2 regions of the Bacillus pfraonensis genome follow, and region 1 is predicted to be linked to the other one. Evidence: a T-box and tRNA genes for the amino acid it is inferred to sense, from the RefSeq annotation. Region 1 holds a T-box; the other holds one or more tRNA genes.

Region 1 (6,813 bases):
CGATGAAAATTTTAATTTATTTAATAACTGTTTTTCCTCCCATATAAGGGCGAAGAACTTCTGGAATTATAATTGTACCATCTTCTTGTTGGTAATTTTCTAGAATAGCTGCAATCGTACGTCCAATTGCAAGTCCAGATCCATTTATTGTATGAACATGTTCTGGTTTTGCATTTGGCTCACGACGGAAACGAATATTTGCACGTCTTGCTTGGAATGCTTCGAAATTACTACAAGAAGAAATCTCACGATATGTTCCATAACTTGGAATCCATACTTCGATATCGTATTTCTTCGCTGCTGTAAATCCTAAATCTCCAGTACACATACTCATAACGCGATATGGTAGACCTAATAATTGTAACACGCGTTCTGCATCATTTGTTAACTTTTCTAATTCTTCATAAGAATCTTCTGGTTTTACAAATTTCACAAGTTCCACTTTGTTAAATTGATGCTGACGAATTAAACCACGTGTATCGCGTCCAGCTGATCCTGCTTCAGAACGGAAGCATGCACTAAATGCTGCATAACGAATTGGCAATTGATCTACACTTAAAATTTCATCACGATGCATATTTGTTACAGGCACCTCAGCTGTAGGAATCAAGAAGTAGTCTTCACTTTCAATACGGAACGCATCTTCTTCAAATTTTGGAAGCTGTCCTGTCCCCGTCATACTTGCACGGTTTACCATATATGGAGGTAACACTTCTTCATATCCATGTTCTTCTGTATGAAGATCAAGCATAAAGCTAACTAAAGCACGTTCTAATTTTGCACCTGCCCCTTTAGAAAATACAAAACGGCTTCCCGTTACTTTAGCAGCACGTTCAAAGTCTAAAATTCCTAAATCAGTTGCAAGATCCCAGTGAGGTTTTGGTTCAAAATTAAATTCTTTTACCTCTCCCCAAGTACGAGCCACTACATTATCATCTTCTGTGTCACCAATTGGTGCAGATTCATGAGGGATATTCGGAATAGAAAGCATTAATCTTTCTAGGTCTGCTTCAACTGAGCGAAGTTCATCATCAAGATTTTTCACCTTTTCTCCTACTTCACGCATCTCTAAAATTAAAGATTCTGCATCTTTCTTTTCACGTTTTAATACAGAAATCTGCTGAGATACTTCATTACGCTTGCTTTTTAACTCTTCTGTTTGAACAAGTAATTCTCTTCTTCTTATATCCAATTCTTCAAAACGACCAAAGTCAGTTAAGTCTTCGCCTCTATGCTGTAATTTTGCTTTTACTTCTTCAAAATTCGCACGTAAAAATTTAATATCAAGCATTTTATATTCCTCCTTTTACTTTATAAAATACAAAAAACTCCCGTCCCTATAAAAAGGGACGGGAGTTAACCCGCGTTGCCACCCTAGTTGAAAGCAATATTGCTTTCCTCTCAAGTAGAATTAACGACTCTTCACCGGAAATGCTTACTAATCATAAAGATATTCCACATTTCATTCCAGGATGGATTCACAAACTGTTTCTATCGGTTTCCACCAGCCACCGACTCTCTATAAAAAACACGATTTGTTACTACTTCCTATCAACACGTTTATTTTATAAAATTGTTACCATCAATTTACTATAATCTTAAACAAGTTGCAAGTTACTTATACAACTTTTTTCATTTTTGCCTCTTTTACCATTTGCACAAAATATGCTGTAACACGATGATCATCCGTTAACTCCGGGTGGAAAGAAGCTGCTAAAAATGGTCCTTGTCTTACTGCTACCATTCGATCGTTGTGCATAGAAAGAATTTCTACGTTATCCCCTACACTAACAACGTATGGAGCACGAATAAATACGCCAATGAATTCTTCTCCTACACCTTTTATCGAAAGAGCAGCTTCAAAGCTATCCTTTTGGCGTCCAAACGCATTACGTTCAACTGTAATATCCATAGCGCCAATATGGGATTCTTCATAACCAATAAGGTTGTTTGCAAGTAAAATCATACCTGCACATGTACCAAACATCGGTTTACCAGATTTCGCAAATTCGCGAAGTGATTCCATAAAATCGTACTTATCAATAAGACGGCGCATTGTTGTACTTTCACCGCCTGGTAAAATAAGACCATCAATTTCTTCAAGTTGTTCTACACGTTTTACAATGACAGCTTCTGCACCACTTGCTTCAACTGACTTTACATGCTCACGAACAGCTCCTTGAAGACCTAATACACCGACTTTAACCATTTCAAAATCTCCTTTAATTACCAACCGCGTTCTTGCATGCGTTGTTCTGGTAATAATGTTGAAATTTCGACACCCTTCATTGCAGTACCTAATCCTTTAGAAAGGCTTGCAATTAACTCATAATCTTCATAATGTGTCGTTGCTTCAACAATTGCACGTGCAAATTTCTCTGGGTTTTCTGATTTGAAGATACCAGATCCTACGAACACACCATCTGCACCAAGTTGCATCATTAATGCAGCATCTGCTGGTGTTGCTACACCACCCGCTGCAAAGTTTACAACCGGCAAACGACCAAGACGTTTGATTTCAAGTAACACTTCATAAGGAGCACCCGTATTTTTTGCATATGTCATTAATTCGTCCTCACGTAGGCTCGCAACTTGACGAATTTCTGCGTTTACTTGACGCATATGACGTACCGCTTCTACAATGTTTCCTGTTCCAGGCTCTCCTTTTGTACGAAGCATAGATGCACCTTCTGCAATACGACGTGCTGCTTCTCCGATATCACGGCATCCACATACAAATGGAACAGTGTAATCACGTTTATTTAAATGGTATACTTCATCAGCTGGAGTTAATACTTCACTCTCATCAATGTAGTCTACTCCTAATGATTCTAGTACACGTGCTTCCACAAGGTGACCAATACGGCATTTTGCCATAACTGGAATTGATACAGCACCCATAACCTCTTCAACGATTGTTGGATCTGCCATACGCGCAACGCCACCTGCTGCACGAATATCTGCAGGAACACGCTCTAGTGCCATAACAGCAACTGCGCCTGCTTCTTCTGCAATTTTTGCTTGCTCAGCGTTAACTACGTCCATAATAACGCCGCCTTTTTGCATTTCTGCCATTCCACGTTTTACACGTTCTGTCCCTGTTACATTTGTCATGTACAAAAACCCCCCTAGGTGAATTGCTTTTCCCCATTAACGGCGAAAATTGAGAATACTCTTACATTCTACCACTAACTATTAGAGGCTTGTCCACTACTTTTTCATAAAGTCGGTATGAAAAATAGGAATAAAAAAAAGCTCCTACAATGAGGAGCTCTTAAAACCAACCTTTTACTGTATCAACAGCACTATTCCAAATACCGCTAAAGAAAGAACCAACACCACGCATAGAGCGTACAAACCAGTTTGCTTTTTCTACTTCTGCTTTTGTAACAAGGTCTACTTGCAATGATTTACCTGATAAAAATCCAGGGTCATTATTATCTTTAGGTGATACAACCATTTGACCGAGTGCTGTACCCTTTTTGATTGGTGCTTCTTTTTCTTTAGCTATATCTTTAAATTCCGTTTTATATACATCTTTACTTCCTTTTAACATTGGAAGTGTAACAGCTTGTTTCGTCTGAACGGTTACATCTTTATCTTTTGCATTTTCTACTCGTACAGTTTCATGTCCTTTTACTGCCGAACCCTTTGGATACACTTTTTTTACATCAAAATTTGTGAATCCGTAATCAAAAAGTTTCTTTGTTTCATCAAAGCGTGCCGTATGAGAACTTGTGTTAATAACTACAGAAATTAAACGCATACCATTTCTTTCAGCAGTACCTGTAAAACAATGGCCAGCTTCTGGAGTAGATCCTGTTTTCAAACCATCTACACCTTCATATTCCTTAATTAATCCTTTTAACATCCAGTTCCAGTTAGGCATTTCAATTTTCTCTTTGTTTTCACGAAATATTTTTTTTGAAATTTTCGCTGTATCTAACACCTTCGGAAAATCTTGAATAAGATGTTGTGCTAAAATAGCAACATCCTTCGCAGACATTTTATTTTCTTCATCCGGTGTTGTACCTTCAGGATGTTGTCCTTTTAAATCTTTGTTTGTTAAGCCTGTAGAGTTTACGAATTTATAGTTTTTCAATCCAAACTCTTTTGCCTGATCATTCATCATTTTTACAAATTCTGCTTCTTTACCTGCAACTGCTTCAGCTAAAGCAATTGTTGCACCGTTTGCAGAATAGATTGCCATTGCCTCGTACAACTCTTTTACCGTATAAGAGCCTCCATTTTCTAATGGAACGTTTGATAATGAGCGATCTTGTGAAATCTTATATGCATATTCAGAAACTTTAACCTTTTGGTCCCACTTAAGTTTCCCTTTATCCACTGCTTCATGTACTAAGTATTCACTCATCATCTTTGTCATACTAGCAATCGCCAATAATTCATCTGCATTTTTTTGATATAAAATTTTCCCAGAATCTGCTTCTACTAAAATTGCTGCGCTAGCTTCCACATTTAAAGCAGCACCTGTTTCCGCTGATGCACTGCCATATGTAACAAACATGCTGCAAAATAGTGTAAGCACGGTTACCATTGCAATGAATCGCTTGCAAAACATACCTTTCACTTTTGTTACCCCCAATATCTTTGTACTCACATAACCGTTATTCTAACATAATCAAAAAAAAATAGACAGAGATATCAAATCTCCATCTATTTACATATAAGACATTATAAAGAGTAATTTGGAGCCTCTTTTGTAATTTGTACGTGATGTGGGTGACTTTCGCGTAAACCAGCACCTGACATACGAATAAATTGTGCATTTTCACGTAAGAATTCTAAGTCATTCGCTCCGCAATAACCCATACCAGCACGTAATCCACCAACTAATTGATGAACTGTATCAGCTAAAGGTCCTTTATATGGTACACGGCCCTCGATACCTTCTGGAACAAGTTTTTTGTTTCCTTCTTGGAAGTAACGATCTTTACTTCCTTTTTCCATCGCTCCAACAGAACCCATACCACGGTATACTTTAAATTGGCGACCTTGGTAAATTTCAGTTTCTCCTGGGCTTTCTGCTACACCAGCAAACATACTACCAAGCATTACAACGTGTGCGCCTGCTGCTAACGCTTTTACCATATCACCGGAGTATTTAATACCACCATCTGCAATGACTGGGATACCGTGCTTACGAGCTTCTGTCGCACAATCATATACTGCTGTTAATTGTGGTACACCAACGCCAGCTACAACGCGTGTTGTACAAATAGAACCTGGTCCAATACCAACTTTGATAACATTTGCACCCGCTTCGATTAATGCACGTGTTGCTTCAGCTGTGGCAACGTTACCTGCAATAATGTTTAATGCTGGATATTTTGCACGAACTTCTTTTACTTTCTCAATAACACCTTGAGAATGTCCATGAGCTGTATCCAGTACAATTACGTCTACATTTGCTTTTACTAATGCATCGATACGAAGCATAGCATCTGCAGTTACCCCAACTGCTGCTCCAACTAATAAACGACCTTGTTTATCTTTTGCAGAGTTTGGGAACTCAATTACTTTTTCAATATCTTTAATTGTGATAAGCCCTTGTAATACACCGTTATTATCAACAAGAGGGAGCTTTTCAATTTTATATTTCTGTAGGATCTTTTCAGCCTCTTCTAGCGTAGTACCAACTGGAGCTGTAATCAATTGTTCTTTTGTCATCACATCGGAAATTTTGATGGAATAGTCTTGGATAAAACGCATATCGCGGTTTGTAATAATACCAACTAATTTTTGCTCGTCTAAATTATTTACAATTGGTACACCTGAGATACGATATTTTCCCATAAGATGTTCTGCATCATATACTTGATGTTCTGGCGTTAAAAAGAAAGGATCTGAGATAACGCCACTTTCAGAGCGTTTTACTTTATCAACCTGCTCAGCTTGTTGCTCGATTGACATATTCTTATGAATAATCCCTAAACCACCTTGACGTGCCATTGCAATAGCCATATCAGCTTCTGTAACTGTATCCATCCCTGCACTAATTAAAGGAATGTTTAACTGTAAGCTTTCAGATAGAACTGTTTTAACACTTACTTCTCTTGGCAATACATCTGACTTCGCTGGTACAAGTAATACATCATCGAATGTCAAACCTTCTTTAACAAATTTAGATTCCCACATAATTGTTCCCCCCATGATACCAGAAATTATTATTAGTAGCTTAACAATTGGTTAAAATACTGTCAAGAAAGTACATATATGTTAGAATTTTTAGATAATAAAAGGAGCGTAATATATGCATCATACATCTTATACTTGGCAACAGTTAAGTTTCTTTTTTTCATCCCAACATGTACAGCGTTATCTTGCCCGCTGTTATGAAAAATTACCAATTGAACATGCCGAAAAAAAAAGCTTTGAAAATTGTTATCCTTTTATTTATTACTTAGAACATGGAAAAAGCTATTATGAATTATGTAAAACTGCACCTTTTTCTATTCAACCTATGTTGTTATTTTATGGAATGAGTCAATTTTTAAAAGCATGCTTATTAACCGTTGATCCAAACTACCCAGAATCAACAACAGTCTTAGCACATGGAGTAACAACACGTAAACGAAAAAAACAAGGGTATCAATTTTTAGAAGATGAAGTTAAAATACAGAAAAATGGACTATTTGCCCATGTGGCAGAACGAATGTTTCACATGAAACACTTAGAGGCCGAAAAGTTTATTATGCTAGAACTAATGGGGAAAATCCCTGAATTAAAAAAGTTATTTCAACATAGTCAAAAAGAGCAAATTTTATATGAAATTAATACGATAGATGAACA
Region 2 (6,813 bases), on a different contig from region 1:
TCATACGTTGGGGCAGTCACAAGCGGCCAAGCTGTCGAATCTTCTGCCGTCATCAAAAATTCTTCGTTCTCTGCAAATACGGCCTCATTTAACTCACGTAAAAAGGAAACCGCATATTCATTACTTTGCTGCTGCCCTTCTTTTTCCCAGTACAGCATATTCGCAACCGCATCAACGCGAAAGCCGTCGATATGGTAATATTTCATCCAAAACAATGCATTTGAAATTAAAAAATTTCGCACTTCCTGTTTCCCTAAATCAAAATTTACTGTTCCCCAAACACGATTCTCCTGCACATCCAAATCTTTATATTCATAGGTTGGTGCCCCATCAAACAAATACAAACCATGAGCATCCTTACAAAAATGACCTGGTACCCAATCTAAAATGACACCGATTCCATATTTATGACATTCATCGACAAAATACATGAAATCATGCGGTGTACCAAATCGACTTGTTACCGCATAATATCCAGTTCCCTGATATCCCCAAGATCGATCATATGGATGTTCAACGAGCGGCATAATTTCAATATGAGTAAACTGATGCTCTACTACATAAGGAATGAGCTCCTCTGCCATTTCTCGATACGAGTACAAAGAGCCATCTTCTTTCTTTTTCCATGATCCAAAATGCAATTCATAAACTGCCATTGCTTCCTTATAAATTGATTTTCGTTTTTTCTTGCGGAACCAATTTTTATCGTTCCATTCGTATCCCCTTATATCAAAAATAACAGATGCCGTATTTGGTCTTACTTCTGCATAATTTGCATAGGGATCTGCTTTTAAAATTGTTTCTCCACCTTTGGTCTCAATCGCATACTTATATATTTCGTTTTCCCCCAAATGTGGTATAAACAGTGACCAAATACCCTTTTCTGTCATTTGTATCATTCGATGCCCTTCAACATCCCAATCATTAAAATCTCCAACTACACTCAAAGCTTTTGCATGAGGAGCCCATACTGTAAATCGTACGCCTTGTATTTCATCCTCTACTGCAAAATGCGCGCCAAATATGTTATAGCTCTCATAACACTTTTTTGTATGAAATTCATACAAACTCTCTTCTATACAATTTGTTACACTCAATATGTTCACCTCACTAAGATGACAGAATTTTTGTTACTTTGTAAACATTCGCTGAAAAACTGAAATATCCTTGTGTATTTTTAAATAAATATACGTTTTTTCGTGGTAATTAAAGGTAATATTTTAATTTTTGATAAAATATATCGAATTTTGACGAATATTCATTGAAAGCGTTTTATTTCAGATGATTATTTCACTTGTAATAATATAATAAAAAAGCACTCTATTTTCATATAGAGTGCTTTTTCTATAAACGACCCTTTTCCAACAAAAGGGGTATATTTTGGGGATATACAAGGGAACTGGAAAAGGAATTTATATTATTTTATATAAAAATTCAGAAGCCGGAAGCAGTTTCCCGCCTCTGAATCATTTATCAATTATATTAAAGTACTGGTGCCATTGTTTCTTTTAATACTTTTACAGAGTGAGCGAATTTCGCTTTTTCTTCTTCATTTAGCTCAAGCTCAACGATTTCACGTACACCTTCGCGGTTAATAACAGCCGGAACACCTACATAAGCGTCTTTTTCACCGTATTGACCTTCTAGGTATGCAGATACAGTTAGCACACTATTTTCGTTGTTTAAGATTGCTTTCGTTACACGAAGTAGTGACATACCGATTCCGTAGTAAGTTGCACCTTTACGCTCAATAATGTGGTAAGCTGCATCGCGTACATTTACAAAGATTTTATCTAAATCATCTTGGTTGTATTGTTCGTTGTTCGCTAAAATTGTTTCTAGTTTTTGTACACCTACAGTAGTGTGGCTCCATACTGGAAGTTCAGTATCACCATGTTCACCAATAATGTACGCGTGAACGTTACGTGGATCTACATTTAAGTAGTCACCTAGCATATAGCGGAAACGAGCAGAGTCTAAAGTTGTACCAGAACCAATTACACGTTCTTTTGGTAATCCAGATTCTTTCCAAGTTACGTAAGTTAAGATGTCAACTGGGTTAGTTGCGATTAAGAAAATACCATCAAATCCGCTATCCATAATACCGCGAACGATTTGCTTGAAGATTTTTGTATTTTTCTCAACTAAGTCTAAACGAGTTTCACCTGGTTTTTGTGGTAATCCAGCAGTGATAACAACTAAATCTGCATCTTTACAATCTGCATAACTACCGCTCCACACTTTTGTTGGTGATGGAGAGAATGGTACCGCATGGCTTAAGTCCATTGCTTCTCCTTCTGCTTTTGCTTCATTTACATCAACAAGTACGAATTCCTCAGCTACACCTTGGTTGATCATTGAGTAAGCATAACTACAACCTACAGCTCCTGTTCCTACTAATACTACGCGATTGATACCTTTTTTCATGGTAATTTCCCCTCTCTATTGTTCACATTTATTATGATTGTTTAAGTAATTAATTAAAGTACTAATTTAATGTTGTTTAACTTCCTTACACTCATATTGTAGCATGAATCATTGTGAATTAATTCACAAATTATGACCTATTTGTGAACTTTTTCACAGATAGGAGAAAGTTATCTTATTGAGTATGGAATCAATCTCAATGTAAGCTTTTTCTTTAGATTGTGAAAACTTTGTTTTATTAGAGATTATGTGTAGTAATACATAAAAAGCTATCCTTTCCAGAGCCTTTCTGGAAAGAATAGCTTTCTATTGTTTCAAGACTTTATCTTTATTCTGGCATTAAACGAGTAGAAACTCCAATTCGATTCCATGCATTAATAGCAACAATCTGCATAATAATTTCAGCAACTTGCTTTTCTTCAAAGTATTTTCTTACTTCTTCATATACCTCATCTGGAACATGAGTTTCCGCTACTAGTGTAATTGCTTCTGTCAAAGCAAGCACAGCACGCTCCTTCTCTGTGAAAAATGGTGTCTCATGCCAAGCATTAAGAGCATAAATACGCTGCTCTGTTTCTCCTAATTTTCTCGCATCTTTCGTATGGAGATCAATGCAATACGCACATCCGTTGATTTGAGAGGCCCGAATTTTAATTAGCTCTTTCAATGTCTCATCAATACTTGTAGTCATCAAATATTTTTCTAATCCTGCCATTGCCTTATAACCTTCTGGATTTACCTTTCCCATTAAAAACCTTGTTTCCATCGTATATTCCCTCCATAAAATAAAATGAGTTTGTACTTTTATACCAGGATATTTAACAAGGTCTTTTATGAATGATTTACAATCACTATCTGCCGTAACATACCTTAATTCATGACAGAAGCTCTAATAAAAAACATACATAGCATCCCTTTTATATCCCGTCACTTATAAGACAAATTAGCTTTTTGTTTTGTGACAAAATAAAAAAGAGATTTTAAAAAAATCTCTTTTTTATAAATGCTATAGAACTGGAATATACTTCAACTTATCAGGATTGACTACAATGAAGATTCTTCTAATGGATTCTCCGCTTTCATTCCATTCAAAACATATGGCTTTCTCTGCACGGCCTTTATTCCTTGCTAAAATACCAAATTGACCATTTATTATAGTTGGAAGAAGATCCAATTGGAAAAATCCTCGTGAAACAATAGCCTCCAAAAACGTCTGGATACGCTGTTTACCCAGAATCGGAAATATAGCTGCACGCACTTTACCGCCTCCATCAGTGACAAGGGTTGCATCTGTTGTCAGCAAATTAATAAATTCCTCAAAATTCCCTGTTTCTGCGCCTCTGATAAAGGTATGTATCATTTTTTCTGTATGATCCGATTGTTGTGGATGTACTGGTATTTCGTGTCGTATCTTCTCTTTGCAACGGCTGTAAATCTTTCGGCAATTTGCCTCTGATTTGTTTAAAATCTCCGCTACTTCTCGATAATCGTACCTGAGGGCTTCCCTTAAGACAAATACAGCTCTTTCAATAGGCGTTAAATTCTCTAACAGTACAAGAAATGCATAGGATACTCTTTCGTTTTGAATTATAGTGTCCATAGGATTTAGTTTCATCGTATCTATTTCCGGCTCAGGAAGCCATTCTCCTGTATATACTTCTCTCTTTTTCTGAGCCGATTGCAGTATATTTAAACAATGATTTGTCGTCATCTTAATGAAATAAGCTTTTATATTTCTAATTGATTCCTGGTTCACATGTTGACTTTTAATAAGTATATCCTGCGCAACATCTTCCGCATCACTAACAGAGCCAAGCAAGCGATATGCTACAGAGTAAACTAAAGGCCGATAGGTTCGATACAAGGTTTCAAAATCCATACCATCACTCCATTCTATAGCGTGTTTCAATATCAAAAATATATGATTTGTTATAACTAAAAGATTATCTTTCTGTTACGAAAGGCTTGTATAATTTAAGAAAGTGGAAAGAGGTGATACTATGGAGAATAACATGCGGGAAAGCAAAACAATAGCTAAACCCATTCTTTGGACTATTTCTTTACTTATCGCTACACTATTTGTTTTTGTAACCTCAAGATTATATCCAAATACTGATTTGCGAATTAGCATTGTTTTATTAACTATCATAGATATTGGATTTATAGTCGCTTAATTTTTGGAGTTAAGACAAAAAATGTTAGTATAATGCTATTCAGTGTTATATCTAATGGCATATTTTTTATCCTGTTATCCATTTTTATTTTTTTACTATTAGTTGCCAATGGTATTTCAGAAACGTGAACGTCCCATCCTTACCACCTTGACTCTTTTCTGCACGTACTTGAGGAAGGAGATTTCTATCTGATTACTGTTAAAAATGAAAAAAGAGATAGCAGATTATGCTATCTCTTTAAGTATGACCCGTACGGGATTCGAACCCGTGTTACCGCCGTGAAAGGGCGGTGTCTTAACCACTTGACCAACGGGCCAATTTCTGGCAGAGAAGAAGGGATTCGAACCCTCGCACCGCGTTAGCGATCTACTCCCTTAGCAGGGGAGCCCCTTGAGCCACTTGGGTACTTCTCTATATAATATGGCTCCGCAGGTAGGACTCGAACCTACGACCGATCGGTTAACAGCCGATAGCTCTACCACTGAGCTACTGCGGAATAATGGTGGGCCTAAATGGACTCGAACCATCGACCTCACGCTTATCAGGCGTGCGCTCTAACCAGCTGAGCTATAGGCCCCCAATGGAAAAGCGGGTGAAGAGAATCGAACTCTCGACCAGAGCTTGGAAGGCTCTTGTTTTACCACTAAACTACACCCGCATGAAATTATAAAATAAATGGTGAGCCATGAAGGACTCGAACCTTCGACCCTCTGATTAAAAGTCAGATGCTCTACCAACTGAGCTAATGGCTCATTTTGAAAGTGGTGCCGGCTAGAGGACTTGAACCCCCAACCTACTGATTACAAGTCAGTTGCTCTACCAATTGAGCTAAGCCGGCTTGCTATTTCAAAATGGTGGCTCGGGACGGAATCGAACCGCCGACACGAGGATTTTCAGTCCTCTGCTCTACCGACTGAGCTACCGAGCCTTTATGTAATGGCGGTCCCGACCGGGGTCGAACCGGCGATCTCCTGCGTGACAGGCAGGCATGTTAACCACTACACCACGGGACCATTTGGTTGCGGGGACAGGATTTGAACCTGCGACCTTCGGGTTATGAGCCCGACGAGCTACCAGACTGCTCCACCCCGCGACGATATAATATTCTTTTTAAAAAATGGAGGAGGTAGAGGGATTCGAACCCCCGCGCGACTCTCGCCGCCTGTCGGTTTTCAAGACCGATCCCTTCAGCCAGACTTGGGTATACCTCCAGGTATTTACTTTAAATGGTGGACCTTGTAGGACTCGAACCTACGACCGGACGGTTATGAGCCGTCTGCTCTAACCAGCTGAGCTAAAGGTCCTTTATGGTAGCGGCGGAGGGGATCGAACCCCCGACCTCACGGGTATGAACCGTACGCTCTAGCCAGCTGAGCTACACCGCCATAATAAAGTTATAAGTGGAGCCTAGCGGGATCGAACCGCTGACCTCCTGCGTGCAAGGCAGGCGCTCTCCCAGCTGAGCTAAGGCCCCATAATGTTTAAAACTATCGGGAAGACAGGATTTGAACCTGCGACCCCCTGGTCCCAAACCAGGTGCTCTACCAAGCTGAGCCACTTCCCGTTAATAAAAGCGCGCCCGAGAGGACTCGAACCCCTAACCTTTTGATCCGTAGTCAAACGCTCTATCCAATTGAGCTACGGGCGCATATGGTGCCGAGGGCGGGGGTCGAACCCGCACGGTGGTCACCCACCGCAGGATTTTAAGTCCTGTGCGTCTGCCTGTTCCGCCACCCCGGCATGTCATATTGAAAATTGGAGCGGAAGACGGGATTCGAACCCGCGACCCCAACCTTGGCAAGGTTGTATTCTACCACTGAACTACTTCCGCAAGACATGTTATGAGATATTTTATTAAAAGTGCGGGTGAAGGGAGTCGAACCCCCACGCCAAAGGCGCCAGATCCTAAGTCTGGTGCGTCTGCCAATTCCGCCACACCCGCATGTTATATTTGTTTTAAAAGAAATGGGGCGACTGATGGGAATCGAACCCACGAATGCCGGAGCCACAATCCGGTGCGTTAACCACTTCGCCACAACCGCCATAGTTACTGGTGCCGGCTAGAGGACTTGAACCCCCAACCTACTGATTACAAGTCAGTTGCTCTACCAATTGAGCTAAGCCGGCATAAATGGTGGAGGATGACGGGATCGAACCGCCGACCCCCTGCTTGTAAGGCAGGTGCTCTCCCAGCTGAGCTAATCCTCCATTT

Evidence for each region. A T-box is a leader RNA that pairs with one kind of tRNA and senses whether it is charged. The one in region 1 lies ahead of serS (serine--tRNA ligase), so its partner is inferred to be a tRNA-Ser.
Region 2: it encodes a tRNA-Ser, which carries the amino acid that the T-box ahead of serS (serine--tRNA ligase) is inferred to sense. The anticodon was not compared.

The regions. Positions count from the first base shown of each region.
Region 1 is NZ_JAHCDO010000050.1:7,873-14,685, forward strand. It holds gene serS (serine--tRNA ligase) at 17-1,291, opposite strand; T-box leader at 1,343-1,564, opposite strand; gene pdxT (pyridoxal 5'-phosphate synthase glutaminase subunit PdxT) at 1,619-2,209, opposite strand; gene pdxS (pyridoxal 5'-phosphate synthase lyase subunit PdxS) at 2,227-3,114, opposite strand; gene KFD70_RS26960 (serine hydrolase) at 3,275-4,591, opposite strand; gene guaB (IMP dehydrogenase) at 4,696-6,159, opposite strand; gene KFD70_RS26970 (YaaC family protein) at 6,275-6,813, shown strand, end outside.
Region 2 is NZ_JAHCDO010000072.1:407-7,219, forward strand. It holds partial or broken gene glgB (1,4-alpha-glucan branching protein GlgB) at 1-1,097, opposite strand, end outside; gene KFD70_RS28515 (L-lactate dehydrogenase) at 1,483-2,427, opposite strand; gene KFD70_RS28520 (carboxymuconolactone decarboxylase family protein) at 2,756-3,193, opposite strand; gene KFD70_RS28525 (RNA polymerase sigma-70 factor) at 3,434-4,306, opposite strand; gene KFD70_RS28530 (hypothetical protein) at 4,428-4,601, shown strand; tRNA gene KFD70_RS28535 (tRNA-Glu) at 4,846-4,917, opposite strand; tRNA gene KFD70_RS28540 (tRNA-Ser) at 4,924-5,014, opposite strand; tRNA gene KFD70_RS28545 (tRNA-Asn) at 5,023-5,097, opposite strand; tRNA gene KFD70_RS28550 (tRNA-Ile) at 5,102-5,178, opposite strand; tRNA gene KFD70_RS28555 (tRNA-Gly) at 5,189-5,259, opposite strand; tRNA gene KFD70_RS28560 (tRNA-Lys) at 5,278-5,353, opposite strand; tRNA gene KFD70_RS28565 (tRNA-Thr) at 5,364-5,439, opposite strand; tRNA gene KFD70_RS28570 (tRNA-Phe) at 5,454-5,529, opposite strand; tRNA gene KFD70_RS28575 (tRNA-Asp) at 5,539-5,614, opposite strand; tRNA gene KFD70_RS28580 (tRNA-Met) at 5,618-5,694, opposite strand; tRNA gene KFD70_RS28585 (tRNA-Ser) at 5,720-5,812, opposite strand; tRNA gene KFD70_RS28590 (tRNA-Ile) at 5,829-5,905, opposite strand; tRNA gene KFD70_RS28595 (tRNA-Met) at 5,910-5,986, opposite strand; tRNA gene KFD70_RS28600 (tRNA-Ala) at 6,003-6,075, opposite strand; tRNA gene KFD70_RS28605 (tRNA-Pro) at 6,092-6,165, opposite strand; tRNA gene KFD70_RS28610 (tRNA-Arg) at 6,176-6,249, opposite strand; tRNA gene KFD70_RS28615 (tRNA-Leu) at 6,253-6,341, opposite strand; tRNA gene KFD70_RS28620 (tRNA-Gly) at 6,358-6,432, opposite strand; tRNA gene KFD70_RS28625 (tRNA-Leu) at 6,463-6,543, opposite strand; tRNA gene KFD70_RS28630 (tRNA-His) at 6,568-6,643, opposite strand; tRNA gene KFD70_RS28635 (tRNA-Thr) at 6,653-6,728, opposite strand; tRNA gene KFD70_RS28640 (tRNA-Val) at 6,734-6,809, opposite strand.